One region of the Endozoicomonas sp. ALD068 genome, then DNA from elsewhere that is predicted to be linked to it. Evidence: predicted binding sites of a transcription regulator. Region 1 holds the regulator's gene; each other region holds the start of a gene.
The links. Region 1 encodes FliA, which starts transcription of late flagellar genes. Its sites were predicted from a motif close to CTAAAGTTNNNNNNNNNNCNGCCGATA; they were not measured.
Positions count from the first base shown of each region.

Region 2: fliD (flagellar filament capping protein FliD) is a predicted target of FliA. The motif match lies at 5,883-5,909, and genes of this name have one in related genera.
Region 3: flgM (flagellar biosynthesis anti-sigma factor FlgM) is a predicted target of FliA. The motif match lies at 4,780-4,806, and genes of this name have one in related genera.

Region 1 is NZ_JBLYNU010000004.1:3,074,078-3,084,924, forward strand. It holds gene ACO6V5_RS10265 (hypothetical protein) at 1-267, opposite strand, end outside; gene ACO6V5_RS10270 (hypothetical protein) at 417-812, opposite strand; gene ACO6V5_RS10275 (hypothetical protein) at 1,022-1,450, opposite strand; partial or broken gene napA (nitrate reductase catalytic subunit NapA) at 1,759-3,903, shown strand; gene ACO6V5_RS10285 (hypothetical protein) at 4,207-5,097, shown strand; gene ACO6V5_RS10290 (NapC/NirT family cytochrome c) at 5,200-5,466, shown strand; gene ACO6V5_RS10295 (hypothetical protein) at 5,734-7,731, shown strand; gene ACO6V5_RS10300 (rhodanese-like domain-containing protein) at 7,817-8,254, opposite strand; gene ACO6V5_RS10305 (RNA polymerase sigma factor FliA) at 8,604-9,350, opposite strand; gene ACO6V5_RS10310 (MinD/ParA family ATP-binding protein) at 9,353-10,162, opposite strand.
Region 2 is NZ_JBLYNU010000004.1:6,748,745-6,759,591, forward strand. It holds gene ACO6V5_RS24405 (flagellar motor switch protein FliM) at 1-345, opposite strand, end outside; gene flhA (flagellar biosynthesis protein FlhA) at 425-2,530, opposite strand; gene flhB (flagellar biosynthesis protein FlhB) at 2,527-3,678, opposite strand; gene fliR (flagellar biosynthetic protein FliR) at 3,689-4,462, opposite strand; gene ACO6V5_RS24425 (flagellar biosynthetic protein FliQ) at 4,462-4,731, opposite strand; gene ACO6V5_RS24430 (flagellin) at 4,986-5,789, shown strand; gene fliD (flagellar filament capping protein FliD) at 5,942-7,291, shown strand; gene fliS (flagellar export chaperone FliS) at 7,306-7,707, shown strand; gene ACO6V5_RS24445 (flagellar hook-length control protein FliK) at 7,721-8,968, shown strand; gene ACO6V5_RS24450 (flagellar basal body-associated FliL family protein) at 8,999-9,511, shown strand; gene ACO6V5_RS24455 (sigma-70 family RNA polymerase sigma factor) at 9,528-10,262, shown strand; gene motA (flagellar motor stator protein MotA) at 10,267-10,847, shown strand, end outside.
Region 3 is NZ_JBLYNU010000004.1:6,732,096-6,742,942, forward strand. It holds gene ACO6V5_RS24315 (flagellar basal body L-ring protein FlgH) at 1-674, shown strand, start outside; gene ACO6V5_RS24320 (flagellar basal body P-ring protein FlgI) at 686-1,804, shown strand; gene ACO6V5_RS24325 (rod-binding protein) at 1,832-2,164, shown strand; gene flgK (flagellar hook-associated protein FlgK) at 2,179-3,810, shown strand; gene flgL (flagellar hook-associated protein FlgL) at 3,832-4,740, shown strand; gene flgM (flagellar biosynthesis anti-sigma factor FlgM) at 4,844-5,152, shown strand; gene flgN (flagellar export chaperone FlgN) at 5,124-5,633, shown strand; gene ACO6V5_RS24350 (OmpA family protein) at 5,639-6,532, shown strand; gene fliE (flagellar hook-basal body complex protein FliE) at 6,631-6,951, shown strand; gene fliF (flagellar basal-body MS-ring/collar protein FliF) at 6,966-8,618, shown strand; gene fliG (flagellar motor switch protein FliG) at 8,611-9,633, shown strand; gene ACO6V5_RS24370 (FliH/SctL family protein) at 9,685-10,449, shown strand; gene ACO6V5_RS24375 (FliI/YscN family ATPase) at 10,449-10,847, shown strand, end outside.

The DNA.
Region 1 (10,847 bases):
AGCTTTACTCAGTCCACCAACACCCATGCAACAGTGATAACGCTTGCCAGTAGGACAATAGCCATTGACATCGAAAAGATTACATTGATTCCCGGTGGCAGCCGTTGGATCACTGTCGGGTGCAAAATACCAAGCGTACCATTTATCCTTATGAGGAGTGTATAGATAGTGACAATCACGTTCTTCCAGTTGTCGACCGACGGCATAACTGGTACTCATAAAACCAAGATAAACGACAACAAGCAGCAGTAGTTGATATTTCCTCATAGTGTTACCACCATTTCATGTACGTCAGCTCAAGCAGAGTATAGAACTCTGGAGAAGGTGGTTGCTGTAAACCCTTGATTAATCTTAAAACAGGCTAACAATAAAAACAGAGGCTACAACAATACATACCGGACAGCCTCTCAGGTCTATTATTGACTCATACATTTTTCGTAGGCTTTTCTAAGCTCGCCTTTGCTGACGCTCTGGAAGAGTTCAGCTTTGGTCAGGTAATCTTTATACACTAGCCATCTTCCGCTAAGAAGAATACTAACACCGCCGTAATAAGCTGTATCTGGCGTGTTATTGTCTCCGGCAATAATCAGGCAACAAGAATTATGCTTCCCAATAGGACAAGACACATCGTACGCTTGTAAAAGAGTGCATTGAGCCCCTGAGTCAGTATATGGATTTTCAGGAGTAAAACTCCAATATGTATCTGATGGAGTGTATAGAGACTGACAGTCACCATTGGTGATTTGTGAACCAGCATAGCTTACATTGATAAAGCCAATGCAAAACAAAAAAAGCAGCTCGTACTTCTTCATCGTTTCCACCATTTCCTTTTCTGCCGGGTACCAAGTATAGCCCTACCCGTTCAGCTGTCTCTCAGTCACAAATTCCGGAAGGCCACAAAACCTTCCAATCCCTTTATTCCTATGGAGTAAGGGATTGCTCAGTATGTCGATTTAGTGATTTTTCATACTCAAATAATGACTCATATACGACAATGTATGCGAATACCCTGCCAGAGAAATTATTCAGTTAAACATTTTTGATAGACTCTCTTGAGCTCACCACTATTAACGTCATGGAAGAGCTCAGCTTTGGTTGAATACTGTTTATAAACTAACCAGCCTGCTTTATAGGTATTCACACCACCGAGATAATCTGTATCTGAAGTTTTGTTCGCTCCAGCTATGGTGAGACAACACCGATAATGCTTACCAGCAGGACAGCCCTGGTCACCCCACGTATGCAGAAGAGTACATTGAGCCCCAAGAGCACTGCTTGGATCACTGGCGGAGGTAAAGTCCCAAAATGTACCCGAAGGAGTATATAGACTTACGCAATCACCTTCGTTTAATTGTGAGCCCGCATAACCAACATTAACAAAACCGAGACAAATCAAAAAAAACAGCTGACACTTACTCATCATTAGCACCACTTTGTCTGCTTCAGCCATCGCTAAGTATGGCCCTATCCTCCTGCCCTGTGGTCGGGTAGCACTGACATTGAGTACCCCTAAATAACCGCTTGCTGCTGAAAACAGAGGTTACAAAAATCCGTACCGCATTGCTAAGCCAACGCTTTATCAAGCCTTCGCAGAACCACTACCTCCTAAGGGGTATGCCAGATTTACGTCTTGCTTACACAACATCTAAAAGGGCTTTTTTGTACGTCCATCCTTATTAAAATACGCTTCCGTAAAGCTTGAAACTTCAACCCGGATTCCATGCCAGAAAAGTCGTACAACACTAGAGTCACAGCATCGTGAGTCAAAAATTAGATCTTGATCGCCGTGGATTCTTGACTGGAAAAACGGTTTCAGCACCCATTGAGCCGCCTGCCCGCCCCCCCTGCAGGTTCTGTGGTACTGGCTGCTCGGTACTGGTGGGCACACAGCATGGTCGTGTAGTAGCCACTCAGGCGGACCCTCAGGCACCTGTGAACAAAGGCCTGAACTGCATCAAAGGTTACTTCCTGTCGAAAATCATGTACGGCAAGGATCGTCTTGAAACACCGCTGCTGAGAATGAAAAACGGCAAATTCGACAAAAATGGTGACTTCACTCCGATCTCCTGGGATCAGGCGTTCGATATCATGGCGGAAAAATGGAAGGCGGCCATAGCCAAAACCCGTAATTCCGATGAGATGCCCCCCGTGGGCATGTTCGGCTCTGGTCAATGGACTGTCTGGGAAGGTTACGCAGCCTCCAAGCTAATGAAAGCCGGTTTCCGTTCCAACCACATCGATCCTAATGCACGACACTGCATGGCTTCTGCGGTGGTAGGCTTTATGCGTACCTTTGGTATTGATGAGCCCATGGGTTGTTATGACGACTTTGAACATGCCGATGCGTTTGTACTCTGGGGCTCCAACATGGCCGAGATGCACCCGGTACTCTGGTCAAGGCTGGTTGACCGTCGTCTATCCAACCCCCATGTCAAAGTAGCGGTAATGTCCACTTTTAAGCACCGCTCCTTTGAACTGGCCGACCAGCCCATCATCTTCAACCCTCAGTCTGACCTGGCTATTTGTAACTACATCGCCAACTACATCATCCAGAACGGCAAGGTCAACCAGGACTTTGTTAAGAAGCATACCGTTTTCCGCAAAGGTGTAACGGATATTGGCTATGGCCTGCGCCCGGATCACGAGCTGGAAAAGAAAGCCAAAAACCCGGGAAATGGCGGCACAACACCTCTCGACTTTGATGGCTTTGCAGAGTTTGTCAGCGAATACACGGCTGAAAAAGTCTCAAAACTGTCTGGCGTCTCCGAAACACAGCTGGAAGAGCTGGCGAAACTCTATGCTGACCCCGACACCAGGGTGATGTCCCTCTGGACCATGGGCGTAAACCAGCATACCCGTGGTGTCTGGATGAACAACATCATCTACAACCTGCACCTGCTGACCGGAAAGATTTCCCAGCCGGGTAACAGTCCATTCTCTCTGACCGGCCAGCCATCTGCCTGCGGTACCGCCAGAGAAGTCGGTACTTTTGCTCATCGTCTGCCTGCGGACATGGTCGTAGTTAACAAAGCCCATAGAGACTAAGCCGAGAAAATCTGGAAACTGCCTGAAGGCACCCTTCCTGCCAAACCGGGTTTCCACGCCGTATTGCAAAACCGGATGCTCAAAGACGGCAAACTCAATGCTTATTGGGTCATGTGCAACAACAACGCCCAGACAGCTCCGAACCTGAACCATGAAACACTGCCCGGCTACAGAAATCCTGACAATTTCATCGTGGTTTCTGACCCTTACCCAACCCTGACCGGACAAATTGCCGATCTGATTCTGCCAACCGCCATGTGGGTCGAGAAAGAAGGTGCTTACGGAAACGCAGAACGTCGTACCCAGTTCTGGTATCAGCAGGTAAAAGCTCCTGCCGAAGCCAAATCCGACCTGTGGCAGCTGATGGAATTCTCCAGGCGTTTCAAGGTTGAGGAAGTCTGGTCAGACGCCCTGTTGGCAAAGCACCCACAATATCGTGGCAAGACCCTGTTTGATGTTCTGTATGCCAACGGACAGGTTGACCGGTTCAAACTGGATGAGATTCCTGAAGACCGATTGAACGACGACGCCCGAGCTTTGGGTTTTTATGCCCAGAAGGGTCTGTTTGAAGAATACGCCACCTTCGGTCGTGGCAAAGCTCACGATCTGGCGGACTTTGAGCGTTATCACCAGGAGCGAGGCTTGCGCTGGCCTGTAGTGGATGATCAGGAAACCCTCTGGCGTTTCAAGGAAGGCTCTGACCCTTATGCCAAAGCGGGCAGTGACTTCGACTTCTATGGCAAGCCCGATGGCAAAGCCTGGATTTTTGCCCTGCCCTACGAACCACCCCATGACGCTTCGGACGAAGAGTTCGACCTTTGGTTGTCCACCGGTCGTGTTTTGAAACAACGCTGCTGAGAGTGAAAGACAGCATGTTCGACAAGAACAGTAAATTCGGCCAGAAGTCTGATGCCTTACCGCAGGTTTGAAAGCAAAATACTCATGGAGGAGAGTTATCCGGCTCTGAAAAGAAAATTAATGGAACTTATTTATAGTTGAACGATCAAACAAGTAATAAACTTAACTCTATTATCAGACTCGGAGGCACATGCAATTAACCTCTGGAATTTTGCAAGCTATGCTAGCTCACACTCCATCTGATGAAAGAGCAATCAGGAAATCCAGTTCTGCCAATATTCATTGACCAATGGAGGTGTAACCATGCACATCAGTAACACAATTAAGACCAACCCACCCAGCTCTCCTGCAGACTGGCAAACTGCAACAACTGAAACAGTCAAAGCCTTTGCCCGGGAAGTTGCTGCATATCCAGGAAAAACCTACCTGCCAGAATCTAAAAATGGATCCTTCAGTCATAATCCATTCTGGCAACATAAGGGTCAATTCAGGTTTACTCCTACTCTGAAAACACCATCCCATATTGGAGTGGTATATAGGGGCGATTCGAGGCCTCCGGAAACCATTTTCAAAACGGGATTTAATCGAAAATCAGATGATTCGGACTCTATTAACGATAATGATTTCCTTGAAGCTCTGCTCAGTACAAAATTAAGTGGCCATAAACTAGCGTATCAACCAATCTTTAGTAACTACCAATTGGTGAATGACTCAGCAAACAAGATCATCTGCACTAGCCGCAACATCGCAGTTGCAACCTGGTTCCCAATGTTTTTATCGCAGAATCAGCCTGACTCGCCTGTGCTTTACATTCCTGAGCCTGGAGAGGAAGACAGCACCTATGTTTATCAGTGTTATGTCAATACCGGTATCGACATGTGCAAAACAGCTGCAGATCTGAAGGGACCTGGGCTACGCACTACTTCTATCAAATCTGCTGAAGAAGTAATCACGACACGCATACCACCTGAACATGTAGTGAGTGCATGGCCGGTTAAACGAACGGTATTTAATGCTGGGCCTTATTATATATTTGGTTTAAAAACCAGAATTCAGGAAAAAATAGTAAACCCTGACATTGATCAATGTGTAAAAACATATACAGCAGCATTTCTGCCACCTTTGGATCCAGTAAATCGCACCCATTCAATTTCATTAAACGCAAGTGCAATATTTAAAATAGCTCCTGACTGACAGGATGATGAGCCGAAAGGCATTCAGGGGCAGGTCTTTCTTCTTGATTCGACCCAGGAAGAAAGGCCCATCCCGGTTTTCTTTTCGTCGGTAGCCAGAGGCATCCAAACAGGCAAGGTAGACACCCCGGTGAAGTTTGAAGCCCATCGAAAGGCAATGGCTGAGCGGGAATGGGCTCGCATGGAAGCCAATGATTCTCAGGAGTGCCGTAACTGCCATACCCAGGAATCTATGGAACTGTCTGAACAATCACTTTTGGCGGTTAAAAACCATACCGCTGCAGAGAAAAACGGTGAAACCTGCATTCAGTGTCACAAGGGTATTGCCCATAAGCTACCTGACATGACCGGTGTGCCAGGTTGGGAGTAGCTACCCACTGGTACTGCCCTCACACAGGCTTCGGAGTTCCGTCAGGGAAATACCGGAGCCTGTCCACATGAAAACAATGAGCAGGTAATCGTTTGATTATCGGTGCAGGCTGACAGTCTCTGTTTTTTTATGAACTGACGTTCAGGATCATTCATTAAAAAAGAATCAAACAAAGGAACTTTTCTGAAATCAGCCAGTCTATATCTTCATTAGTCAAAACTCTCTTGTTTGGCCTGACCCGACATACACATATTAAGGAGAATTACGATGTCACTCCCTGTTTCCGGTCACAGCACCTTAATCCACGGAAGATTTGGCTATGCACCAGAACAATCCACAAAATCAGACAAGAAAAAACAATGGGGTCGCCGGAAAGTAAGAAAAAACACCCTTCCCAAAGAAACCACAAAGAAACAAACGGCTGCAGTCCGTGGTAAACATTTTTCTGATATGTCGATAACAGAGCGCTTCGTTTTTGCTCTTGGTCTTTTTTCAGGCTTGCAGTCAGTGCATGCACTAAGCAATGGAAGAAGTAACGTTTGTAGCATGGCTTCCCTGGCAAAAGCTGAACTCAACACTTGCCCAAAAACTGGCCTTACAGACTGGGTCACAAAGTTAGAGAAAACAGGCGGAAAAGATGATGCGAAGGCAGTGTGCCTGGCAGATAAGTGCTCAGCCCCCACAGAAATAATTCACAAAAAAAGAACAGCGCCTAAAAGAGAAGTTCAGTCTCAGTCCTGTCACCAACCAAGCCTGATGGAGCAGATCGGTCCTGAGAATAGAATGACCGGGGTTTATAAAAAATCAGATGAGACCGGCATAGTGCTTGGTATTCAGAACCCTGAATCGGTTCCTGTAATGAAAAAATATAAAGACCTTGTCCGTTTGGAGTCCAAGACATTACAATTAAAAAAGATTCTGGAACAGACTAACAACTACATCCATATACACAACAATGATTTCGGAATGCTTGTTTTTGATGAGAAGCGACTCACTGTTCTTAAGAAATATGAGTACTTCCCTCTAAGCCCCTGTATGAAAAATCTGCTCGATGAACTCGATAGCTACGATACGGCATTAAAACAAATTTTCATGTATCAGAAAGAATCCGGAGATTACAAAGCCTATGCTAGAGAACTGGACCACTTAATAAAAGGACGCAATACTGTATTTGTGAGCTTGTTACAATCATTAAAAAGCAAACTTGATGATTTAGAAAGACAGACATCAACTGCATTAAAAGTTAATAGTGATCACAAAAAAGAGGATATCCTGCAGCACAGAAAATACATTAATTCCCAGATTAGAAAATCTGCAGCCATTCTTAGCCCTGTAGAAATAAAAAAAATGTTCCAACAATGCATAAAGGATCGTCAAGCATGCCTCAACGAGCACAAGCGGACTGAAGCCAGGGAGCTTGCTGAAAGAGTAAGAGCCAGGAGAGAAGCAAACAACAACAGCTTTACTATGAAGCTCTTTAATTTAGCGTCTGTAGCTTCCTATACATTTTACCTTCTGTGCATGTTAGGTTCTACACTTGCATTGGTGCCTTTACCGAAAAAAATAACCCGTTACTTCGCCTACAGAAAGAAAATAGACACTAGTCGTTTGTTAGAAAAAATAATCAGAACCGAGAAAAAGAAGATGCCAGTGGACATCAAAAAATCTATGGATAAGTGCGATAACGCTCAAGACTTAGCGTTTTCAACCAAAACCAACGTCAATTACCCCGACGACTGGAAGCAGCCGTATTTACCCTTCTATCATGACTTAACACAGATCAAGAAAAAAAAACGCCCTAAAAAAAGTCGAAGTATTGGGGCAATAGCCAGGAAACTCAAGGATATCATTATGCCGAAGGACCAGTTGCCTGCGAGGCCGTGGAAAGAGGATATACCGATAGACAACCAATACATCAGACCTATTTACAGAAGAGGCTTTACCCCGTCAAGTAAAGATACGGGTAAAAAAAACATTGTTGCCTATGCCTATTTTGACGCTTCATCAGATGCAATCAAAAGCACAATATCCGATAATGCCCTTAAAAAAATGCAAAGCATTCACGAAACAGGCCGGTATGCAGCCCATGAAGAAGGCGCTACAGGCTACAAATGCTTTAAATATAAGAGCGAGCCATTATGGGAGTTTAAAGTGGCTGGAGATGAACGGGTTTACGGCTTAACGATTCAGGCAAATGAAGAAGGGAGACATGCGGGTGTCGCTCCACTGGTTATATTCGACACAATATTGAATAAAAAATTATAGGCATCAACTGGCTCTTGTATACCATGGGTTTCTGCAAGTTATAAAAAAAACGCCACATGACGCCTTTTTTATAACTTGAAATAACTTATTTCATCAACATGGACGAGAATGTCTGCGAATCACTCATATCATCTATCTTTTGCTTTCCTGGCTTCCAACTGATGACTTCTTCTGTTTCCAGTTCTGAATAAAGTGTTACCGGATAATCAAGTGCCAACCAGGAAAAGTAGCCGTCCCTGAAAAAGAACACTCTCTCGTAACCCCAGAGTGCGGCAAGGTAACTCGCTATCGCTCCCCTCATGTGATACGTGCTGTTTCCGTAGATGACAATAGGCGTCTTTTTATCCAAAGTGCCAGGCTTGAACAGCTGTCTGAAGCCCGCCCTTAAATCCAGACTTTGAGACCGGTCAATATGCCCCCATTCCCACTGCTGATATGGTCTCACATCTATAAATAAAGCCCCCAACTCATGAAGGCGCTTGGCCTGATGAGTGTTAATGGTAACAACGTTCTTGATATTCACTGGCGCTTCCTGTGCAGACAGGAAGCAGGAGGTAAGGGCCAGAAAGCACCCTGCGAGATAAGAATTCCATTTCATATTAATACAGGTCCGTTATAAGACTACTTAATAAAAACTACTTTATAAAAAAGTATATGGAGTAAGGACCTGCGTACTTGGAATAATAGGAAGCTAAAAGCTTGCTGCTCACTGCCAGAGAGCATATAGAGTGAAAAAATACCGTTTACTCTACAAATCATTCATTCCAGCCACAGGGTTTGGAGAAGCAATGACCCTGGATAGAAACAAAAAATGCTTGCTTTAGAGCTTGGGGACCCTATACCCACGAGTCCCCCTCGGGTACACTGGTGGTTTAACCTAACCAGTTATGGAGCTTGGCTCTTAATCTGACGGCTGCCTGAGAGTGAATCTGGCTGACCCTGGACTCACTGACGCCCAGAACCTTACCAATTTCCTTGAGATTCATCTCCTCATCGTAATAAAGCATCAGGACCAGCTTTTCCCGCTCAGGTAACTTCTCTAAAGCTTCTACCAGGGCATACTTGAACTTCTCTTCCTGAATATCGGCTGATGGACCTCTATCTCCAGAGCGAGCCTGCATTCTGGACTCTTCGCTGTCGAACAGTTCTTCAAAACTGAACAGTCGGCAACCACGAAGGTCACTGAGAATGGTGTAGAACTCATCCAGATTGACTTCCAGCTCCTTGGCCACTTCGAAGTCTCTGGCATCTCTTCCAAGGCGGGCTTCAACCTTCTGAATCGCCTCAGTCACTCTGCGACTGTTTCTGTAAACGGATCTTGGCCCCCAGTCACCTTTTCGGATTTCATCCAGCATGGCACCACGGATACGAATGCCCGCAAATGTTTCGAAACTGGCACCTTTACTGGCATCGTACTTTGAGGCCGCTTCCAGCAGACCGATCATGCCTGATTGAACCAGGTCATCGATCTGAACGCTGGCCGGCATCCTCGCGGCCAGATGATTCGCAATTCTTTTTACCAGAGCCTTATGAGTTTCAACCATTTCGGTCTGAATCAGTTTCTGACTCTTTTCCTGATTGGCTTGAGTTGCCTGCACTCCCTGTGCTGTAGCATCCATGCTTATACCCTCTCTTTTATTCTTGTTGGCAAGAAGAATTCGATACGACCTCTTGGCGGTGTTACTGGTATCGCCATCATCTGATGTGCAATACGCAAAATGGCTTTCGAAGCCCGGCAATCCGGATTTACCTGCAGAAGTGCCTGCTGACGGGTGAGTGATTCTGCGACAGCCTTGTCGAATGGAATCGCCCCCAGATAACGGAGAATAATTTCTACTTCATCATTCAGATAGGATTGCAACCTTTCAAACTGGTTCGATCCATACCGACGGTTATTAACGGCGTTGACAATCACTCCAAAACGACGGACACCGTATATTCGGTAAAGCACACGGATCATTCTCACAGCATCGAGCAGTGACACAACTTCCTGATTGATGACGATGAGAATTTCTCCCGCAGCCTGAATAAGAGCTACATTGTCCGGAGCTAATCCAGGTGCGGTATCAATGACCAGGGTATCAAGAGTTGGAGCCAGTGACTCCAGACTTTCTATCATTCGGACAGCATGACCGGTTTCTACGGTCTCCCTCCAGATAGGTTCCCCTTTTGGCGACAGCACCTTCAGACCCGAGGGCCCATCCTGAATAAAACTGGAAAAAGAGTCGTTGGCATCGAAGTGGGCCACATCCAGCTTCTTCTCGAGCCCAAGGCTTATTCCAACATCGGGGACAGCCAGGTTTCCATCCATTAAAACCACACGTCTTCCGTTGTTTGTGAGAGCCAGTGCGAGATTGACTGCAACTAATGTTTTACCTACTCCACCCTTACACCCCGCAACTGCAATAATCTGTTTTGTTGATGAGTTCATGGCTTTCAGCTTCTTTTCAGTGATTACTGCATAAAATCTGGAATCAAAAACGTTTTTTCTTTTTTTACTGCCTGTACTTTATTAATAACAAGAGCCGTGCCAATTTTTTAAAACGCCTGTTTTTCACTCATGGTCACATAGCTGACGTGACATCATTTTGACCAGTTCCAGCCTAAAGATCATAACCTACTGTTTTTATTGAGATTTATTTTTACCGGTCGAATTTCCGTCATGTTACTTTTTTGACAGAGTCAAAATCGATCTAAAAAGAAGACATCAAACGTCGTTTCATTGAAAAATAAAAAGAAAGTTATTTGACAGTGTCATTTTATAGTGACGAATTACTGTCGCATAATATTTTCCAGAGGGATATAAAGTGTTACTTAATTGACAAAATAAATTCCGAAACTGAGAGATTTAAAAAACGACAAAATAAAGTTAATTTCCAATGTTGGATAAAAACACTTTATCCAGAGATAAAAAACGTCAAAAATTTTATCTTCCTACTTGTTTGATAATTGATAAAACCGACTTACTTTTAGATAAAAAAGACAGCTACCAGGTAAAAATTTTCGGGATTCTAAAAATACAAAAACGGCCTCGTCTACTTTTTTTCAAAAGCAGACGAGGCCGTCATAAAATCGAACCTGGTAAGTTAAGACAAAAAAAAATGGCTATCAGCTCA
Region 2 (10,847 bases), 3.7 Mb from region 1:
CAGGGCCATGAAGCCAGCACACTTCAGTGTTGTAGAGCGGTAGATATACTGCACATCAGGTATATTTTCCTGATGCAGATAATCACCGATTGCCAGGGAATCGACCGATTCAAAATGAATATCTACCGGGCGACGAAAAACAGCAGTGAGACTGTGACGAAATAATTGGGAAAAACGCCGGTAGATCAATTCAAGTGTCGGCAAAAGGTCGTGAATCTTATAATCCGGGTTAGTCAGATCATAAGTCGTCAGATCCTTGAATTTTGAAGGCGGATGAACCCGGCGAGTCTTTGTTTCACCCGACAGGCTGGATTCGGTATTGTCTGATAAAGATTTCCGTTCCATGGAAAATTCCATATAACTGGCTTATCACCAGATAATTCTTGTTATTAAAAAACATACCGCTATTAGCTGATAAAGACAATCAGCCAATCTTGCCAACCACTATGACTTCTTTATTTTCAGGAATTTCATTAAACGACAATACATGCATACCCTCGGTGCATAGACGAGCATATCTGGCCATGGCCGGGCGCAATGATGCATTGACAAGCATGACAGGCACTTTTCCTTCAGCAGCAAGGTTGGCAGAGACTTCTGGCATTTGAACTTGAAGTTGCTCCGCAATTCGGGGTTCAAGTGGCAGTGTGTCAGGGGAGAAGTCGTTACTCTGACGAGCTTGTTGGTAACTTTGCATAATGACCTGCTCCAGCTCTGAGCTCATGGTGACAACCGGTATTTCAGAGGTGTTGCCTACCAGGTTCTGGATAATGCTGCGACGCAGGGCAATTCGAACTTCAGAGGTCAATAAGTGTGGTTCTGTAATCCGTTCAGACGACTCCAGCAGGGTGCTGGCAATGGTTTGAATATCACTGACAGAGACATCTTCGGTCAGCAAATCTCTGAGTATTCGGGAAAACACACTCATGGACAGCTTCTTGGGAATAAGATCTTCAGCCAGTTTGGGGGAATAGTGAGTCAGCTTATCCAGCAGTTGCACTACTTCATCATGCCCAAGCAGCTCACTGGCGTGTTCATCAATAATTTTATTAAGGTGTGTAGCGATAACCGTAGCAGCGTCGACTACCGTGTAGCCCAGTCCGACGGCATGTTCCCGCTCTGAGGTTTCAATCCAGAGTGCTTCCAGTCCGTAAGCAGGCTCTGAAGTTGCAATACCATTTATCTCACCAAATACTTCACCGGGATTGATCGCCAATAAACGCATGGGCTCAATCTGTCCTTCGGCAACAATGACACCCTTGAGCAGTATATTGTAACTATCAGGTTTCAGGTTCAGGTTATCTTTCACATGCACGCTGGGAATGAGAAAGCCCAGCTCCCGGGATTGGGTTTTGCGAATGCCTTTTAGCTGAGTGAGTAGTTGAGCGCCCTGATTTTCATCTGCCAGAGGAATGAGTTTATAACCCAGTTCAAGCCCCAGGGTATCCACTGGCGGAATATCTCCCCAGGACCAGGGTGATGACTCACTGACATCTTCTGTATTGGCTGCAGAGTGGCTGGATTCGGGTTCATCCTTCTGATGTTTGTTGGTGGTCCACCAGGCCAGAAACGCCACGATCAGGCCCAGACTGAGAAAGGGGACATGGGGCATACCGGGAACAATGCCTATCACCATTAAAATCATGGCTGTGAGGCCCAACGCTTTCGGAGAAGAGAACATCTGTTCGGAAACCTGATGCCCTACATCCGCAGATTCAGAAACACGGGTTACCATGATAGCCGCAGAGGTGGAGAGCAGCAGCGAAGGAATCTGGGCCACCAGACCATCACCAATCGTCAGAAGAGAATAAACAGCAAAGGCTTCCCCGGCAGATAACCCCTGGCCAATGGTGCCTATCAGCATTCCACCTATGATATTGATGGCAAGAATAAGCAGGCCGGCCACAGCATCACCCCGGACAAACTTACTGGCACCATCCATTGAGCCATAGAAGTCTGCCTCCCGGCGTACACTTTCCCGGCGGTCGTGCGCTTCCTGCTGATCAATAACGCCGGCATTGAGGTCTGCATCAATGGACATCTGCTTGCCTGGCAGGGCATCGAGAGTGAAGCGGGCGGTCACCTCAGAAATACGACCAGCACCCTTGGTGACCACGACAAAGTTGATAATCACCAGAATAAAGAACACCACCAGACCAACAACGTAACTGTTGCCAATAACAACCTCACCAAAGGATTGAATCACCTTTCCGGCAGCGCCATTGCCAGTATGTCCATTCAGAAGAACCACCCGGGTTGATGCCACGTTCAGGGCAAGGCGCAACAAAGTGGAAACCAGCAGGATGGTTGGAAACACCGCAAATTCAAGAGGTCGAAGTGTGTAAATGCTAACCAACAGGATGAGCAGAGACAGTGCGATGTTGAAGGTAAAGAATACATCCAGCATAAAAGGCGGCATCGGCAGTGTAACCATACCGAGCGTCATCAGAACGATCAGCGGAATCCCGATATTCAGGTTGCCGCTTTTGGGCGACATCATGTATAGCAGACGTTGAGCTTCCTTGATCATTGTCTCTTCTTATCCCATTTTTCCCGGAAGGCGCTGGGGACTTCCGGTGTTGGTAAATCGGGTGCCTTGCTTCTGCGTCCGGCCTGAAAGTCATTCAGATGATGGACGTAAGCCAAAACCTGGGCAACGGCCAAAAACAGGTCGTCGGCAATTTCCTGATTTAACTGTGTCGTATGATAAATCACCCGGGTTAACGTGGGTGACTGTACCACCGGCTTATTGTATTCCCGTGCCACAGCGCAGATACGCAGGGCTACTCTGTCAACGCCTTTTGCTACGACATAGGGCGCTCTGGCCTTGTCCAGATCATATTTCAGAGCCACTGCAAAGTGAGTTGGGTTGGTGATAATGACATCCGCCGAAGGAACGGCCTGCATCATTCTGCGACCCGCAATTTCCTGTTGCTTCTCCCGCAGTCTTGAACGAAGCTCTGGCTGACCTTCAGACTCTTTCATTTCATCACGCATTTCCTTGTGTGTCATGCGCAGTTTTTTCATGTGGTTCCATCTTTGGAAAGGTACATCAATAAAACAGATCAACAGCAGGGCACTGACTAGAATGGTGATGGCCATGGTAAGGTGGCTGAGGCCCTCTGAAACTGCTTGAAATATCGGCAGCCGGTTGAGCCAGAGCACATCCCGAAAGAACCATTGATTAATGAGCCAGAGGGAAAAAGCCAGCAGCGAGATTTTGGCAATGGACTTTAACAACTCAATCATGGAGTTGGCAGAAAACATGCGTTTAATGCCTTTGAGAAAACTGATGCGCTCAGCCTTGGGTCGTATCTGTTTATTTGAGAATATCCAGCCTCCTAAAGCCGCTGAAGCGGCTATTGAGGCCAGAATGACAATCAGCATAAAGGGCAGCAGGCCGGAGAACCCCTGAGTAATGCTGACGATCAGGTGATCCGTCAGCCAGCTTTCCTGACGCAATACGTCTTTTTCAAACCTGAAGCTTTTGTACATAACCTGAAACAGCTGGTCGCGAATTAATCCACCACTGAGCCATAAAGCAACCAGGGTTGAAGCCAGCAAAGCAAAGGTGACCAGTTCCCGGGATCGGGGAACCTGGCCTTCGTCACGGCTCTTCTGAAGTTTTCGTTCGGAGGGTTCTTCTGAGCGTTCGCCAGTCTGTGATTCTTCTGCCATCTGAAAACTCCTAAAGAACCAGCGATCGTAGAATGTCCAGAACAGTCCGGGTAAATCGTGTGAAGACACCGTTCAGGGTGGAACTGATCAGCATCAGAATAAAAATGCCTGCCAGCATGGTCAGAGGAAAGCCCAGACTGAAAATATTGAATTGCGGCGCCGAGCGGTTCATTACACCAAAGGTAAAAGTGACAATTAATAATGCAACAATGGCGGGAAGAACCATCAGCAGTGCGCTGGCAAACATCCAGCCGCCCATGGCGGGAAGCCGGTCAATATCCAGTTGGCGAATAGAAAAAGGCGCAATGGGAATGGTATTAAAGCTCTCCACAACAATAGAAATGACGACCAGATGCCCATCAAATGCCAGAAACATCAGAAAGCTCAGCAGTTGGAATACCTGGCTGATTACCGGAATCTGGGCGCCGTTCATCGGATCAAACATGACCGCCATACCCAGACCCATCTGCAGGGAGAGCATTTGTCCGGCGGAGGTGAAAATAGCGAAATAGATTTGCAGTACCATCGCCATTAAAAGCCCGACAGCCAGCTGTTGTGCAGTGATCAGAAGGGCTTCACCCGACAGTGGCTCTACTGCGGGTACCGCAGGCAGCATGGGGGCCACAATAATAGTGATGGCCATCGCCAGAATTACCCGGATTCTGGGTGCCACTACCTGACTGCTGATAATGGGCATTGCCAGAAAGAGGGCTCCGATACGAAAAAACGGCCAGAGGTACTGACCAATCCAGCCCACCACTTCAGAGAAGGTAAAGGTTCCCATCAGGCCAGCATCTCAGGAATAAATTCATACAGCCGGAGAAACAGATCCATAAATTCCTGAATCAGCCAGGGGCCCGTCATGCCTATAGTGACCAGTGTTGCCAGCAGACGGGGCAGGAAACTGAGGGTTTGCTCATTGATTTGAGTCGCTGCCTGCAGTGTGCTGACCACCAGACCCACCAGCAGTCCGGGCATCACAATCACCGATACCATCAGAACAATGAGGGTCAGCGCATCACGAAAAAGGTCTGCCACAACTTCCGGTGTCATGGGGTTTCCTCTGAATAGTTCAGGTTGTTTCGCAACTTTGCAAAACAGACTGCAACCCGAAGAAATTAACCAAGAGCATAGTTTTCTAAAATGAATTCGCAATAGATATATAAAAACATTTTTTTACTTTAAAAACGACTTAAAAGAATGGCAAGTCTATTTAATAAATCCAGAAGCCTTCCCGAGTGGTACTTATCAACAGGCAGTACGTTGAAGTTATTAAGCGAGTAAAACCATGAATAGGAATTAGTAAAATGGCAATGACCGTAAATACCAATATCTTCTCTCAGAATGCTCAGCGTAATCTGAGTAAGACCGAGGCAGGTCTTCAGACCGCCATGCAGCGTCTGTCTTCTGGTATGCGTATTAACAGTGCTAAGGATGATGCTGCCGGTTTGCAGATTGCGAATAAAATGGCTGCACAAATTGGTGGACTTGGTGTCGCTATCCGTAATGCCAACGATGGCATCTCCATGGCCCAGACTGCTGAAGGTGCTATGAGCGAGATCACTAACTCTTTGCTGCGTATGAGGGATCTGGCTTTGCAGGCGTCAAGTGGTACCTATGAGGCTGCTGATGTTACCGCCCTGCAAGCCGAATACGATGCTCAACTGGCTGAGATTGGCCGTATTGCCGCAACGACTGAGTTTAACGGGACAACCGTTCTTGGCGCAGGTACCGTCGAAATTGCAGTTGACTATACCGATGCTACCACCAATAACATAGACCTTAACTTTACTGCCGTTGCGCTGACCGCTGTTACCTTTACCGATGCCGCTACCGCTCAAACAGCAGTGGGTGCATTGGATGTGGATATTGCTGCTTATGACGCTGTTCGAGCCAGTCTGGGTGCATCCCAAAACCGACTGAGCACTACCGTCAATAACCTTTCAAATATCCGTGAAAATCTGAGTGCTTCCAGAAGCCGTATCGTGGATACTGATTTTGCTTCAGAAACAGCGAATCTGAGTAAGTATCAGGTTATGCAACAGGCCGGTACTGCTGTGTTGGCTCAGGCTAACGCGATCCCTCAGAACATTCTGTCTCTGCTGCGTTAATCGCTGGAGAGGTAACATTCAGTCAGCTTTAATGCTGATGGTCTTTGTGGGAGCCAGTGAGCTCCCATTTTTTATAGAGCTGTCTGTTATTCGGTTATGTTTCTCAAAGCGGTGCCGACTGAATAAAAGCAGGCATTAATCAGAGGCTGATTATGTTCAGTTTAAGTGGCATCTATTCAGGGCTGGATGTTAACTCCATTGTTGACACTTTGGTGGAGGCCGAGCGTGCTCCCAGTGAAAACCGTTATGCCCGCAGAGAGGAGGCCTTTAATGTAGAACTGTCTGCCGTCGGGACGCTAAAGTCTGCACTGAATGATTTTAATACTCAGGTAGAAAGCCTGAACAGCATCAGTAAATTCAGTCCCAGAGCCGTCAGTGTCAGTAATGAGTCCGTTCTGAGCGCAACCGCTTCCAGCAGCGCCGGGGAAGGCAGTTATCAGTTTTATGTGGATCAGCTGGCGACTCGCCACCAGACTGTATCCGCAGCTATCGCTACAGATGCCACTATTGGTTCCGGAACGGTCAATCTCTCGGTTAACGGTGAAAGCTTCTCCGTTACGGTCGAACCGGGTTCAGAAAGCCTGACTAATTTACGCGATGCTATAAACAGCGCAGCCGATAACACCGGGGTTCAGGCAGCGATTATTAATGAAAACGGTCAGCAACGTCTGATGCTGACTAGTGAGAAATCCGGAGCAGCAAACACCATAACGAGTGACTTCAGTGGCCTTTCCGGTGGCTCAGCAACCCTGGGTTCCTTTACCGATTTACAGGTGGCAGTGGATGCCAGTATCCGGTTTGGTGCAGGAGCCTCTGCAATCACTATTACTTCCGAAGATAACCAACTGGAAAACCTTATTGATGGCGTCACGCTCAATCTGAAAGCCGTCAGCACAGATCCGGTTACCGTGAATATCTCCGTAGACAAAGACAGCCTGAAAGAGTCCATGCAGGAGTTTGTGGATGCCTGGAACAATGTTAAGTCTACCCTTGATACTCTCACAGATTTCAACGGTGTTTCAGCGGGGCCTCTCAATGGTGATAGCCAGACCCGGGCTATTGAGGGTCAGTTGAGAAGTGTCATTAGTTCTTTATATGGTGAAGACGGTGACACATTCAGAACACTCGGGCAATTGGGTCTGACGACTACCGAAGACGGCTCAATAACCCTGGATAACGATAGTCTGGATGACGCCCTGATTAACAACTTTGATGAATTGGCGCAGGTACTGGCTGGTGAAGATGGCTTAATGAATCAAATGGCAGCCGTTCTCACTCCCCACCTTGAAAGTAGCGGAACGCTTGACAGTCGAGAGGACAGGATTGAAGAGGGCTTGAGTGATATTGAAGATGATCGTGCGGCACTGGAGCTGAGACTGGAGCGGACCCGCAGCTATTACCAGAATCAGTTCCTGGCGATGGAAAGTATTCTGGCCTCACTGAGTGGAACCAGTGACTGGATCACCAGCAGTCTGAATAGTCTGAATAACAATAATTCCTGATCATGGAGAGGGTCATGAAGAAAAAAGGTCTGGGTGCTTATCAGCAACAGGAAAAAGCGGGTGTAGAAGCGTCTGATTCTGTTCAGCTGGTGGGTGTGTTGTTTACCAAACTGATGGACAATCTGGCTAAAGCAAGCCACCACATTGAGCGAAAGGATCTGACCAACAAGTCTGATCGCCTCTCCCTGTCTATCGAAATTCTGCTGGTGCTGGAACAGTCTCTGGATTTTGAAAGAGGTGGTGACTTGGCCGGAAATCTCCAATCGTTATATCTCTATTGCATCAGACGTTTAACTGAGGCCAATGCAAAAAATGATTTGACTGCTATCAGTGAAGTTATGGGGCTGCTAAAAGAAATACAGGAAGCCTGGGCCCATATTTCCCTTCCTCAAGCTGCGATTGCCACTATTCAGTAACGGAGCGGTTTGAATGGAAAACCAGGCTCTGCCAGTTTTTTCGTTGTTATCTCTATCGAGTTCAGCGCCATCGGTTGATGGTGCTCAACCGCAGGTCATGGCGGCTGCTGAGACAGTTACTACTTCTTCTGAGTTGACATTTGAAACTGTTCTTCAACAGTTTTCCTCAATAGAATCTGCATCCACAGAGTTAGTCTCTCCGGAGCTTCTGGCTGCAGGGTTGATACCTGTTGATGGGCAGGCAAAAACAGATTTACCCTTGGCAAACCCTGACGTTTCAGAGCTGACAAAGCATATTCCCGTCACCAGCTTACCGATACTGACCAGAGAAGCAAAACCTGAACAGTCCGCCGTAGAAATAAAAAGTACCTCTTTAACAGTAGGGGTTACTGAACGGCCTGATTTAAATCTGTCAATGCCCGGAAAATCTGAAAAACTCCGCCTGCCTGTTCGACCACAGGAATCAGAGGTCTCTCTGACTCCGGTTAATACTCAGTGGGTGTCTCAGACTCAAAAACCATTAACGGATGTTAATCTGGTAGAGGAAGTCGATCACCAGACAGGAAAATTTAAGCCGGAAATCACTCTGAAACCGGATCAGATCCAGACAGAAGCCAAAGCGCCGGAGATAAAAAATCACCATGGATCAAAAGAAATTCCAGCTCCGCTGTCTCTGTTCAATTTCGAAGTGGAACGGAAGGTTACTTTAAAAACAGCGCCTGCGCTGGTACAGCAGACCGAGTCAATACAGGCCATCGTTAATCAGACGCCTCAAACCTCCCAACAGCCTGTTTCCATTCAGATGACTGAGCCATCATCAGCAGCCCAGTCAGCCACAGTTAAGCAACCTTTCCTGCAACCTGAAGTAGCTCAGCGACCCTTCGGGCAGACAGTGGTGCAAATGATTAAGCAGGGTGAGCAGAAAATGGAGTTTCGGTTAGACCCACCGGAATTGGGTCGTGTAACGCTGACGGTTAGCGTTGACAGAGACGCTGTCAGCCTTCAGGTGATAACAGCAACACCCGCTGCCAGAGACTTGCTGCTGCTTCACGGAGATCGCCTGCGGGAAGCTCTTAATAGTGAATCACTGACTCTGGGGCAAATGTCAGTGGATGTGGGTAGCCAGAAAGACGCTGATACGTCGGAACAATCTTCAGAATATCTGCCCACCGCCGATGGTTGTCTTGAATCAAATGGTTATCAGAGCGCCCAGGAACAATTCAGGCTTCATGGCGGCAGATTATTGGATCATTTCGTTTAACAGATCATCGGAAAAGGAGTTTCTGGACTCATGGCAGATGAAAAAGAAGGCAGTGACTCTGAAAACAAAAATTCAGGCCACGGCAAGTTATTAATCATCATCATTATTCTTCTGGTGCTGTTGCTGGCGGGTGGTGGCGCTTTTGTGGCAATGACAATGATGAATCCGCCGCAGCAACAGGAACAGCAACAGCAACAGCAGCCGCAACCGCAAGCTGCAGCATTGGGACCACCCAGTTTTATGGTGCTTGAGCCATTTATTATCACTCTCAAAAGTGATGCCCGACCTCGATATATGCAGATAAAACAGTCATTGATGGTACGGGATGAAACCGTGATCGCAACACTGGAAGCCTACCGGCCTCTTATTCGTAATGAAGTCATCAACTATCTGGGCTCACTCTCGTTTGAAGAGGTTAAAGCCGGGGGAGTTACAGAGATTATCCGTGCTGAAACGCTGGCAAGAGTCAATGCCCTGCTCGAGAAAGAGAGGGTGGGAGCAAGGGTGGATGACTGTCTGATTACGGATCTTGTGATCCAGTAGCAACTTAGTGGCTGAGATGCAGCAAAAAGGACTTGACGCTTATCGCCAACAGGCAGGAAATCAGCGGGATGTTCTGGTTAAACAGCACTTGTCTCTGGTCAAAAAGATTGTGCTGCATCTGGCCAGTAGTCTGGGTAGTAACATTTCCCGGGATGATCTCTTGCAAGCCGGGATGATGGGGCTTCTGGATGCTGCCAGTCGTTACGATCCGGGCCGCAAAGTCCCCTTTGAACAGTTTGCCAAAACCCGGATTCGAGGCGCAGTGATTGATGAGTTACGACAGTGGGACTGGCGCAGCAGAACAGATCGGGAACACGGACAGAAGATCAGGAAGGCAATTCAGACGCTTAATACAAAGCTGGGACGGGCTCCGTCCGAGTCAGAAATTGCAAAAGAGCTTGGTGTCAGCCTTGAGCGATACCACCGCATGTTGCAGAGCAGTAATTCCGACAATCTGCTGAGTCTGGATGGGCTGATGCAGGGTGAGGCTGACAGCAAAATCATAGAGGTTAATCAGGATGACTCTATAGAAGTGGTTGCCATGGGAGGGGAGCGCAGCAGGGCCCTGGCAAATGCTTTAAAGGAGTTACCGGAACGAGAGCAACATTTGATGAATCTCTATTATGTTCATGAACTGAATATGAAAGAAATTGGAGAAGCTCTGGATCTGACGGAGGCCCGTATTTGTCAGTTACACCGTCAGGCTGTTCTAAGACTGCGCTCGCTGCTGGAAGAATGGAACAGGGAATAGTGTTATGAAAATCTTGGGGCTGCTTATCCAGCTAGGCTGCATCTTTGGTGGCTTTATGGCTGCGGGTGGTGAAATGAGGGCTATCTGGCAGCCAGCAGAAATAGTGATGATTGGTGGTGGCGCCTTGGGGGCGTTTATGATTGCCAACCCAACGAATGTTGTCAAAGCGGCCGGGCGACATTTGGTTTATACCGTCAATAATTCAGGTTTTAATCGTGAATATTTTGATGAGCTGCTCTCTCTTTTGTATACGTTGTTCAATATGGCGAAAAAAAAGGGAGGGACCAAGGCGCTTGAAGAGCATATAGAAAACCCTGAAAACAGCGATGTTTTTTCCAAATACCCTCTGATAATGAAGACCCCTCATATCTATAACTTCATTACTGAAAACCTCAGGTTGTCACTGGTAGACGGCATTGAGCCCCACGAATACGAAACCATTATTGAGGAAGAAATTGAATCCATGGAGTCAGAAATGATGCGTCCGGCGGATGCTCTGCAGCTGATTTCTGATGCATTGCCGGGTTTCGGTATTCTCGCGGCAGTACTGGGTATCGTTATTACTATGGGTGCGATAGATGGCCC
Region 3 (10,847 bases), 3.7 Mb from region 1:
ACACCCGATCTGCTGGTAATCAACAGCAAGTGACAGAGCGTCCTGAACCTGAAGCGGAAAAAATGGCTCTCGAAAAAGTGGCCTTTCAAAAGGGGAACTCTTACAACGAAGCTGTTTATCCCAACGGCAGTCTGTTTAATGCCAACTACGGGTATTTTATGTTCTCCGACCGTCGTGCCTATCGGTTGGGCGATATTCTTACCATCGAGCTGGAAGGTACCACGAATATCAGCATGAGTGGTTTAAGTAATGTCAACAAAAATAATGCCATCAGCATTCCTGATCCCACTCTGCTTGGTAAAAGCAGTGCATCGATTCTTGGCGGGGGCAGATCTCTGGCCTTTGAAATTCAGCCTTCCAGAACTTACGGAGGCAATACTTCCGCCAGTCGTGGTAATAGCCTGAAAGGTAATATTGCCGTGAAGGTGGTCGAGGTTTTCAACAATGGCACCCTCAGGGTCGAGGGAGAAAAATGGCTGACCATCAATTCGGGTAAAGAGCTGATCAAGATCAGCGGGCTGGTCCGGCCGGAAGATATCAAAACGGATAACAAGGTTTCGTCTGAGCGACTGGCGGAAGCAAAAATTGATTACGTGGCATTAGGCATTAACTCAGATGCCCATGAACCAGGCTGGGTGAGCAAGATGCTTAACAGTCCATGGTTTCCATTTTGACAGGGGTCATTATGTCTTCAACGCGATGGGGAATCATTTTTCTTATGCTCGTTGTGGCAGGTAATGCCAGTGCCCGTCGTTTATTGGATATGGTGGATGTTGAAGGTGTCAGAAATAATCAGCTGATTGGTTACGGTCTGGTGGTGGGGCTTGATGGCACCGGAGATAAATCAGCGTTTACCAAACAATCACTGGTGAACATGCTGAGAGAGTTTGGATTAACCATCAGCAGTTCTGATGTGAATTCAAAAAATATTGCAGCAGTCACCGTCCATGCCAGCTTGCCTCCGTTTGCCCGTCCGGGTCAGAAAATCGATGTAACCGTTTCTTCTATTGGTGATGCCAAGAGCCTCAGAGGTGGAACTCTGCTGCTGACACCGATGAAAGGTATTAATGGCGAGGTGTTTGCAGTGGCCCAGGGCAGTCTGATTGTGGGCGGAGTTTCTGCTCAGGGTTTGGCAGGAACGGCGGATGCTCCGGTCGCTGGTAGCCTTATACAGATTAACAGTACTAACGCCGGTCGCATTCCCGGAGGTGCATTGGTTGAACGTTCAGTAAAGAGCGCCTTCAACTTTGGGGAACAGCTGGTACTGAATTTAAAAGAACCCAGTTATACCAATGCTCGCAGGGTAGTGACGGCCATTAATAATCACTTTGGCCCCAAAGTCGCCAACGCCAGTAATGGTGTCTCTATTCTGGTTTCGGCTCCCAAAGACAGTAGCCAGCGGGTGGCCTTTATGTCCATGCTCGAAGGGCTGAATGTTGAAACGGCAGATCCTGCGGCACGTATTATTTTCAATTCCAGAACAGGCACTGTGGTTATGGGCGAGCATGTTCGTGTTCGTCCGGCTGCAGTCAGTCATGGCAACCTGGTCGTCAAAGTCCGGCAGGCAACTTCGGTATCACAGCCTGGTGCATTCTCTCAGGGAGGAGGCACAGAAGTCATATTAAACAGTGATGTGACAATAGAAGAGCAGAATGCCGCTATCTATATGGTTAAGGAAGGAGTCACTTTGCAGGAAGTGGTCATGGCTATTAACGGTGTCGGGGCGACACCCACAGATTTGATGTCAATTCTTGAGGCGCTCAAAGCAGCCGGGGCGTTGGAAGCCGAATTAATTGTGATTTAAATAGAATTTACGATAAGGGCGTTCGATATGGATATTGGCAGCACTCTGTCGGCTAAACATCTGGCCGGTATTTATCAGCCGGACTCCGGTCAGGGGAAAGCTCCCGAGGATTTGAAAGAAGCAGCAGAAGCCTTTGAAGCCATATTTGTTAACGAATTACTCAAGAGTATGCGCAGGGCCAATGAAGCGATGATGAGCAGCTCAGACTTGCCGACGTCGGGCAAGGATGTGCAGTTTTTTCAGTCAATGTTTGACAGCCAGATTGCCGGACATCTGGGTAAAGAAGGCGGGCTGGGTATCGCTGAGGCTTTAATAAGGCAGTTGGGTGATAAAGACGACTGGCTTGATGCTGAACCTTAATCGGGGTAGATGACATGAGTCTGACGCAGATAGGTATTTCTGGATTACAGGCCAGCCAGGCGTCGCTTAATGTCGCCAGCAATAATATTGCCAATGCCGAAACAGAAGGCTATAGCCGTCAAAGGGTTTACTGGTACCCGACTTACACTTTGCATCCGGGAATCGGTACCAAGGGAACCGGTGTTAATGCATCCAGTGTCGAGCGAATAGCCAATAGTTTTCTTACTGCCCAGATGTGGGAGAGCCAATCTCTGGCAGAAAAAACAGCCACTTTTTCAGAATACATCAATTCGCTGGACCAGTGGTTGGGCGATGACAGCACCTCTCTTACCTCAGGCCTTGAGAGTTTCTTTACGACGCTCAATGGCGCAACGGTTGATCCTTATTCCAGTGCTGCCAGGCAGGTCATACTCAGCGAAAGTAATAAACTGGCTCAGCAGTTTACGACACTGAATAACCAAATTGCGGGTCATCAGGGGCTGGTCGGGCGGCAGCTGGAGGCTGCGGTGGCAGAAGCGAATGGTTTGCTGGCAAATATTGTCGGCTTTAATGACCAGCTGAAGAAGATCAGTGCCAGTGGTGAGGCTGCTAACGAGATGTTTGACCAGCGGGATCTGGCCGTCAAAGAATTATCAAAGCTGATGGGCATCAATGTTCTGGAGCAGTCAGATGGCAGTATTAATATTTATCTGAAATCAGGGCAGCCACTGCTGGTTGGTGATCAGAGAAACAACCTGAATGTGAGCGGATCAGCCAGCAACCCTGATGGCTTTTCATTGGAGTTTGAAAGTGATTCTGCCTCTCTAAAGGTACACGGTGATCCGGGAGGCAGCATTGGTGGCATGCTGAATTACCAGAATGGCACTTTAACACAGGCTCAAAATGAGATTGGGCGCCTGGCAGTAGTCATATCATCGACGATCAATGCCCAGCTTCGACTTGGGGAAGATGTTAATGGCAACGCCGGTGTCGACCTTTTTTCTGATCTGACAAATCCTGCCAGTGGTATATTTTCCCTGGACGTTGTCTCTACCGCAGTGTCTGATATGAGAATTACGGATAGTTCCCAAGTCAAAGCCAGCGACTATGATCTGCGGGTAGATAACACCGGCAACTATGTTATTACCCGTTTGAACGACGGGGTTCAATTCAGTGGCAGCTTATCCGGTGCCGGTACCGATACCCTGAACTTTGATGGTGTTGAAATTGATATCGACGGCACCGCTACTGACCAGGCTTACCGGTTGTCACCGGTGCGTTATGGTGCCAGAGATCTTGATGCGGTTCTGACGGAACCTTTTGCTCTGGCTCTGGCAGCACCAGGTGGCGGCGTGGCCGATAATTCAAACTTGCAGACAATTATTCAGCTTCAGAATGATGCTCTGATAGAAGGGCAAAGTAGTCTGACTGAAAGCTATACCCGGTTTATTGGCGATATTGCGGTACAGACTTCTCAGGCGAAAACAGAAGCCGATGGGGGTAAAAAGCTGTTTGAGCAGGCTGAAGCGAGCCGAAATGCTTATAGCGGTGTCAATCTGGATGAAGAAGCCGCCAACCTTCTGCGCTTTCAGCAACTTTACAGTGCCAATGCTCAGGTAATTTCAGTGGCCCGGCAGACATTTGATTCATTGCTGAGAATGTTCTGATTAAAACAGGAAGCCGAAAACATGCGTATCAGCAGCATCAATTTCAATAATATTATGCTCAGGGCTATGCAGGACGGTATGGCCAGACTGGCTGTAACCACTGACCAGATGGCAAGCGGAAAGCGTATCTTGCAACCATCAGATGACTCCGTTGACACAGTAAAAATTCTTCAGATCAATAATGAATTAACGGCAATAGGACAGTATGAAGATAATATTGATTCGGCGAGGAGAATGCTGCAACAGCAAGATGTTTTGTACAGTGGAATGACTGAGCAACTGCGGCGTGCCAGAGACATTATTTTGCAGTCCAGCAACGGAACCCTGACTGATCAGGACTATGTGCCACTGGCAGAGGAGCTGGATACGGTCAGTAAGTCTCTGTTAAGCCTGGCCAATTATCAGCAGGCAGACGGGCAATATATTTTCTCCGGAACCCTGAGCACCCAGAAGCCTGTTGATGAAGTCGCTGGTGATTATTCATACTATGGCAATAATAACCTTCGCCAGGTCAATATCAGCGGCTCTGCCCAGATACCGGTTAATGAGCCGGGAGAAAATCTGTTTTTTGACCCAACCGCTACACCACCAACGGACAGTGTCTTTGATGCTCTGTCTGATGCAGTGGATGAACTGAGAAGCCCTGTGAGTTTAAACACCGTTCTTTCTGACGCATTGACATGGATTGACGACACTCTGGACAGGATAGGGATCGCCCAGACCAAGGCTGGCAGTAATCAGAGTGTGCTTGACCGGGTGGGTGAAAGCCATGCCGATATCAAACTCATGCTGGAAAAACTTCATTCATCCCTTGAAGATATTGATATGACAAAGGCTGCTACCGATCTGGCTCAGCAGCAGACCCTGCTCAATGCCAGTCAGCAGGTTTATGCCAACATCAAGCAGTTGTCTCTGTTCAATTATTTCTGACGGGCCATGGGCAAAAAAAAATCCTCATTTCAGGGGATTTTAATATTTTTTGACACCTTGCCGATTGGAGTTCTGTACCCATCACATACGAGTGGTGAAAAGGATGCCAGGAATAAATCGCACCGGGCCAAAAAAAGCGGCTAGTCCAATAGCAAGTCAGCGTGCAGTTAAGAATGATGCGAAAGCTGTCGAGCCCCCTAAAGTCAATAATGATCGTTTGCAGTTGAGCGGTGAAGCCCAGAATATTGAAGAACTGTTCCAGTCTCTGTCAGCCATAGATGAAATTGACAGTAAAAAAGTGGAAAGCATTCGGCGCGCCATTAAAAAAGGTGAGATGCCGGTCGATTATCAAGTGCTTGCCAATAAAATTCTGGAGCTTTCCGATGACTTTGATGACCACAGAAAAGAATGACAATAAAAGTGGTACCTACAACGTCTCTGCTGAAAAAAAACTGCTGGATAATATTCGAGATGCACTGGCTTTAACCCGCAAACTTGAAGCTGTTCTGAGCAAGGCCCATAACCTGATGCTGGAAAGGGATATTGCAGCTCTGGAAACTCATCTGGAAACTCAGGTCAAACTGTTGGACATGCTGCATCTGAATGCTTCCCTGCGAGAGCATTATTTGAAAGAAGCGGGGTTGTCACCGGACCCGGCAGGTATACGAACTTTTCTGCAGATTATAGCTTCTACTCCCAAGTCTGAAATCACACTGAAACAATGGCATCAACTGGAAATCACAGCAGGTCGCTGCCGCAGTTTGAATCAGGCAAACGGCAAACTGCTGAGTCGTTTGGCTGCCAGTACTAACCAGATTATTGATGTGGTTTTTTCCAGTCAGGAACCTGTGCCCTATAACCAACAGGGCATCTGCGAAAGAAAGCTGGGCTGATCAGCATGTGGTTTTCTGATGATTTGCGGCGATTTCAGAAACTGTTGATTTTTGGCCTCACGATTTTTGGCTTCTCCTTGCTGCTGCTTTCCCGATCATCAGCCAACTCAGTCAGAGAATTCCCTCAGGAACTCAGTCTCCATAAATGGGAGTTGACCACTTCCCGTTTCGAGTGTCGCATGAACAGCAAAGTGACGGGGCTGGGTAGTATCGTTTTGAATGCGGCTGCCGGAGGCATTCATTATATAACCCTGGAACCGGATTTTTTCATTAAAGAAGCCCGACATATTCGTGTTGGGGTTCAGCAATCACCCTGGCGTCATAGCCATTATCTGAACGCTCTGGGAGGTGTTGAAGCAGAGCCGGATAAACAGTTTGAAATGAGAATCAATGTTGCCCGTGTTGTGGAAGATATGCAACAGGGTCATCAGCTGGTTATTGAGATTGAGAGGGAGGCAGTTAACCCTGTTCATATTAAAATACCCGCTATGAATTTCCAAAAAACAGCAGCAACATTTTATAAATGTTATGGAGAATTGCTGGCTCTGAACTACGAACAGGCAAAAGAAACACTGTTCTATTACTCCTCTTCAGGCTCTCGTATAAGCTCTGAGCAGTTATCACATCTTGATGATCTGGCCACTTATATTCTGGTGGATAAAAGTGTAACCAATGTCGCCATTGACGCTCACACAGATTCTCGGGGTGACAGGCTGGAAAACCTTCAGCTGTCAAAAGTGCGTGCAAGCCGGATTTATAGATATTTACGATCAAAAGGTATTCCCGAACAGCGTCTTACCATGCGCTTTCATGGTGACCGCTATCCTGTCGCCACCAATGCAACTGTTGAAGGAAGAAATAAAAACCGACGGGTAAAGATTACCCTGAGCCGCCGATAAATAATTCTGACAATAAATCGTCAACTACGAAAGAGCCTGTTCTCACCAGGCACTTTTACAGAACAATATTTCACAGAACAATAGTGGATGGCGGCTCAATGGACATCAAAGGTCTTAACCCGGATTCCCTCAGTGTACTCCTGAAAAACCGACCTGCTCCGATTTTACCTTCCGCAATTGAATCTGAAGCTGTGACTACCACCGGCTTTGGCAATCTGCTGCAACAGGCCATCGAAAAGGTTAATGATCTGCAACAACATTCCAGCAGCATGATGCACAACATTGAAACCGGGGAGAGTGATGACCTCATGGGCACCATGATTGCCATGCAGAAATCCAGTATTTCCTTTCAGGCATTGATGCAGGTCCGTAATAAGGCAGTGACTGCTTACGAAGACATCATGCGTATGCAGATTTAAGGTAGAAAAATACCATGGCAGAATCAGATAAAAAGGCTGCCCCGGAGCCGACACCAGAAGAAAAAGAAGTGAAGCCTGTGTGGCGCGAAGCAGTGGACAGAGTCACCGGAGTTCTGAAAAACAATCGCAGCTATCAAGTGGTGCTGATGGTGTTGTTTGCAGTTTCTGTTGCCCTGATGTCGGTTTTCTGGCTCTGGTCACAATCTCCCGATTATCAGCCACTGTATGGCAATCAGGAACTCTATGATGTGGCCAGTGTCGTCAATGTGCTGGATCAAAACAATATTGCTTATAAGATTCACCCTGCTTCGGGTCAGGTAATGGTGGATGCCGGAAGACTCTCTGATGCCCGTATGCAGCTGGCTGTATCCGGAGTTCAGGCGAGAATGCCGGAAGGGCTGGAAACTCTGGATGGGCAGGAGATCGGTACCAGCCAGTTTGTGGAAAATGTCCGCTACCGGCGCGGTCTCGAAGGCGAGCTGGCTCAGACCATTATCAGCCTGAAACCCGTCCGCAATGCCCGAATCCATCTGGCTCTGCCCAAGCAGAGCAGCTTTATTCGCAAACAGGGAAAACCATCGGCCTCGGTGTTTGTCGATCTGTTTCCGGGGTACAGGTTGAGCAATGAGCAGATTGAAGGCATCGTGAATCTGGTGGCCGCCAGTGTCGCCAATATGAATCGCAGCGATGTTTCTGTCATTGACCAGTCCGGCAAACTGCTCTCTTCCGATATTTTACTGGGCAACAGTGCGCTCAGTGAAGCCAGTAAACAGTTGGACTTTAAGCGCCAGGTTGAGGCTCATTTTCAACAGCGCATTAGTGCCCTGCTGGAGCCACTGGTGGGTGCTGTCAACTTCAGAGCTCAAGTGAGCGCCAATGTGGATTTTGAACAGGTAGTACAGACGGTTGAGCAATATGAGCCTGGTGCTCCGGTGCTGAGAAGCGAGCAGGGAAGGGAAGTGGCAACCAGTGGGCAGGGAGCCAGAGGCATACCTGGAGCTCTCAGCAATCAGCCTCCGGAAGAAGAAGGTCAGGCTGAAGCAGAGCAAAACAATAATGTCCAGTCAGAGTTTGTCCGCAATTATGAAGTAGATAAAGTTATCAGGCAGGTGGCCAATCAGCAGGGCAGAGTACAAAAACTGAGCGTTGCAGTCGTTCTCAATGAGCAGCCTGATGAAGCTCTGGGTATTGGTAACTGGGACCAGGCAAGAATTGCCACGATTCAACAAATGATCATTGATGCAACAGGTATTGATCAGGCCCGTGGTGATCAGATCAGTATTCACACCGCACCCTTTGTGCCAGTCACTCATGTTGAACCTGTCGGGCTGGCCTGGTGGCAACAGCCGCAGGTTCTCTACTTCGTCAAATATGGTTGCGGCACTTTGTTGGGTATTTTGGTGATTATGTTTCTTTTAAGACCCATGATGAAACAGATCACCGTCAAGATGGAGGAGCCCGAAGCATTACCTCCTCCAACGCCCGAGGAAAGTGGTGCCCAGTTTGACCAGAAAGGCAGGAAAGTGATCTTTGACGACACCTTTGATCTGTTGCCACCTGAGTTAGCCGATTTTGAAACTCAGGTGACTCAGATGCGAGAGCTGTCCTCGAAGGCTCCTGCCAGGGTTGCACAGGTGATCAAGCTATGGATGAACAGTCATGAGTGATAATCCGAGAGTCTTGCCATCAAGGCAGCCGACGCCCAAAGACATAGCCATTCTGCTGCTCAGTCTTGGGGAAAAAGGTGCGGCGCAGGTATTCAAACACCTTAGCCAGCGGGAAGTTCGACAGATCAGCACGAACATGGCGACCATCTCACCATTGAAAAGAGATCAGGTTCAGGAAGTGCTGGACCTGTTTTTCCACACCTATCGCTACGATAGTGCCTTGTCCGGCTCCTCAAAAAGCTATCTCAACAAGACCTTGAAGTTGGCTCTGGGTGATAAAGAAGCAAAAGGGGTCATGGACTCTATTTTTGGTGGTGAGAGCAATAGCCTGGAAGCGATGAAATGGATGGACTCGGGAACCATTACTGAACTGATTGTTGATGAGCACCCACAACTTCAGGCAGTGGTATTGACCTATCTGGGAGCCACGCAGGCTACCGATGTATTAATGCGCCTTCCAGCCAAGAGTCATCAGGATCTATTGTCACGAGTCGCCCGACTGCAGGAATTACATCCATCCATTATTGAAGAACTTAACATTATATTTGATGCCAATGTCGGCAAAATGAGCACCAGCCAGAATACCACCGTCAGTGGTCTTCGTCAGGTGGCAGATATAATGAACCGGATGAATGATACTTCGGTGCAGAGTCTGTTGAGTTACTTTAAGGAGCAGGACAAAAAACTGGCTGAGCAAATTGAACAACAGATGTTCCTCTTTGAACACCTTATGCGTCTGGATGAAGATGCGCTGCGTAAGGTCATGGCGGAGGTCAGCCAGGATATTCTGGCTCTGGCGCTCAAGGGGGCTGCTCAGGAGATGGTTGATTCTGTGGTAGGCACCATGACCAAACGAAGCGCCAAATTCCTGCTTGAAGATATTGAAAACCTCGGCCCGGTGCGTGCCAGCCAGGTTCAGTCTGCCCGAAATGATGTGCTTCGGGCAGCGCGACAGCTGGCGGCATCCGGTGAGATAGAGCTGAGCTTTAATGATGAGGACGAGATGATCGGGTAATGCAAACCAATATCCATCACGTTTTTCATAATACTAACAACAGGTTGGTTCATGACAAACAGACAAAAAATATGGCAGCCTGAAACAGCGGCCTTCAAACGGTTTCTCTTTCCGGTTCACCAGAAGCCCGGTGAATCTCAGAATTCAGAGCGTTCAGAGGTAGATCAACAACCTGACTATAGTGTTTCCCAGTCTGTCGATACGGCTGAGAATACAGTACCGAAACCTCAGGAATCCATTGAGCCCTCTCCTGAAGTATTACAGAGTATTCTGGAGCAGGGTATTGAGAAAGGCTATGCCAAAGGTGTGGAAGAAGGCCGCCGAATGGGCTTTGAAGAAGGCAGAGAACTGGGCGTCAAAGAAGGTGGGCGTATTGCCACTGAAGAACAGAAAAAACTGGTATCCCTGCTGCGAAAAGAAATGTCTGAATTTCGCTCTGGTGGCAATTATGGTCGTGACGAAAAGATCAGCTGGCTAGGAAAAGTTATAGAAGAAACCTGTCGTCAGGTAGTGCGCCGGGAACTGATGACTTCTCCGGAACAGATAGTCTCTGTTGTCAGGGAAACTCTGAGTATCATGCCCGAGGATACTCAGTACACCATTCATGTGAATCCGGTCAATGCGGAGTTGCTCAAGACACTCAAACCTGACTTTGGTGCAGCCTGGCAGGTTGTCGAAGATCACGAATTACAAATAAACGACTGCCGTATTATGTCCAGCCAGACAGAAGCGGAAGCGCGCATGGAATCCCGGTTGGTGGAGTGTCTCGATATCATTCGTGAAAACTTGCCTGCCGCAATGGAGGATGCAGGTTAATGTCTCTTTCTGATGATCTGATTGAAAAACTGAAGACAGTACCTGTTGCCAAATTATCCGGGAAAGTATCAGCCATAAAAGGTCTTCTTCTGGAAGCCCAAGGGTTGCGATTGCCCATTGGCCAACTTTGTCATATCAATATGCGCAGTGGTCGTCAGGTAGAAGCAGAAGTGGTTGGCTTTGACGGGGCCAGTCAGTTTCTGATGCCCCTGTCAACGACAATGGAAGGCCTGGCAGCGGGAGACAAAATTATTCCCGTTTCTCACAATCACACCATGCCTGTGGGGGAAGAACTGTTAGGGCGGGTAGTGGATGCTATGGGTAAGCCGCTTGATTCCTCTGCCTTGAGCCTGTCTGACAGAATTTCAATTCATTCCTCCCCTCTTAATCCCATGACC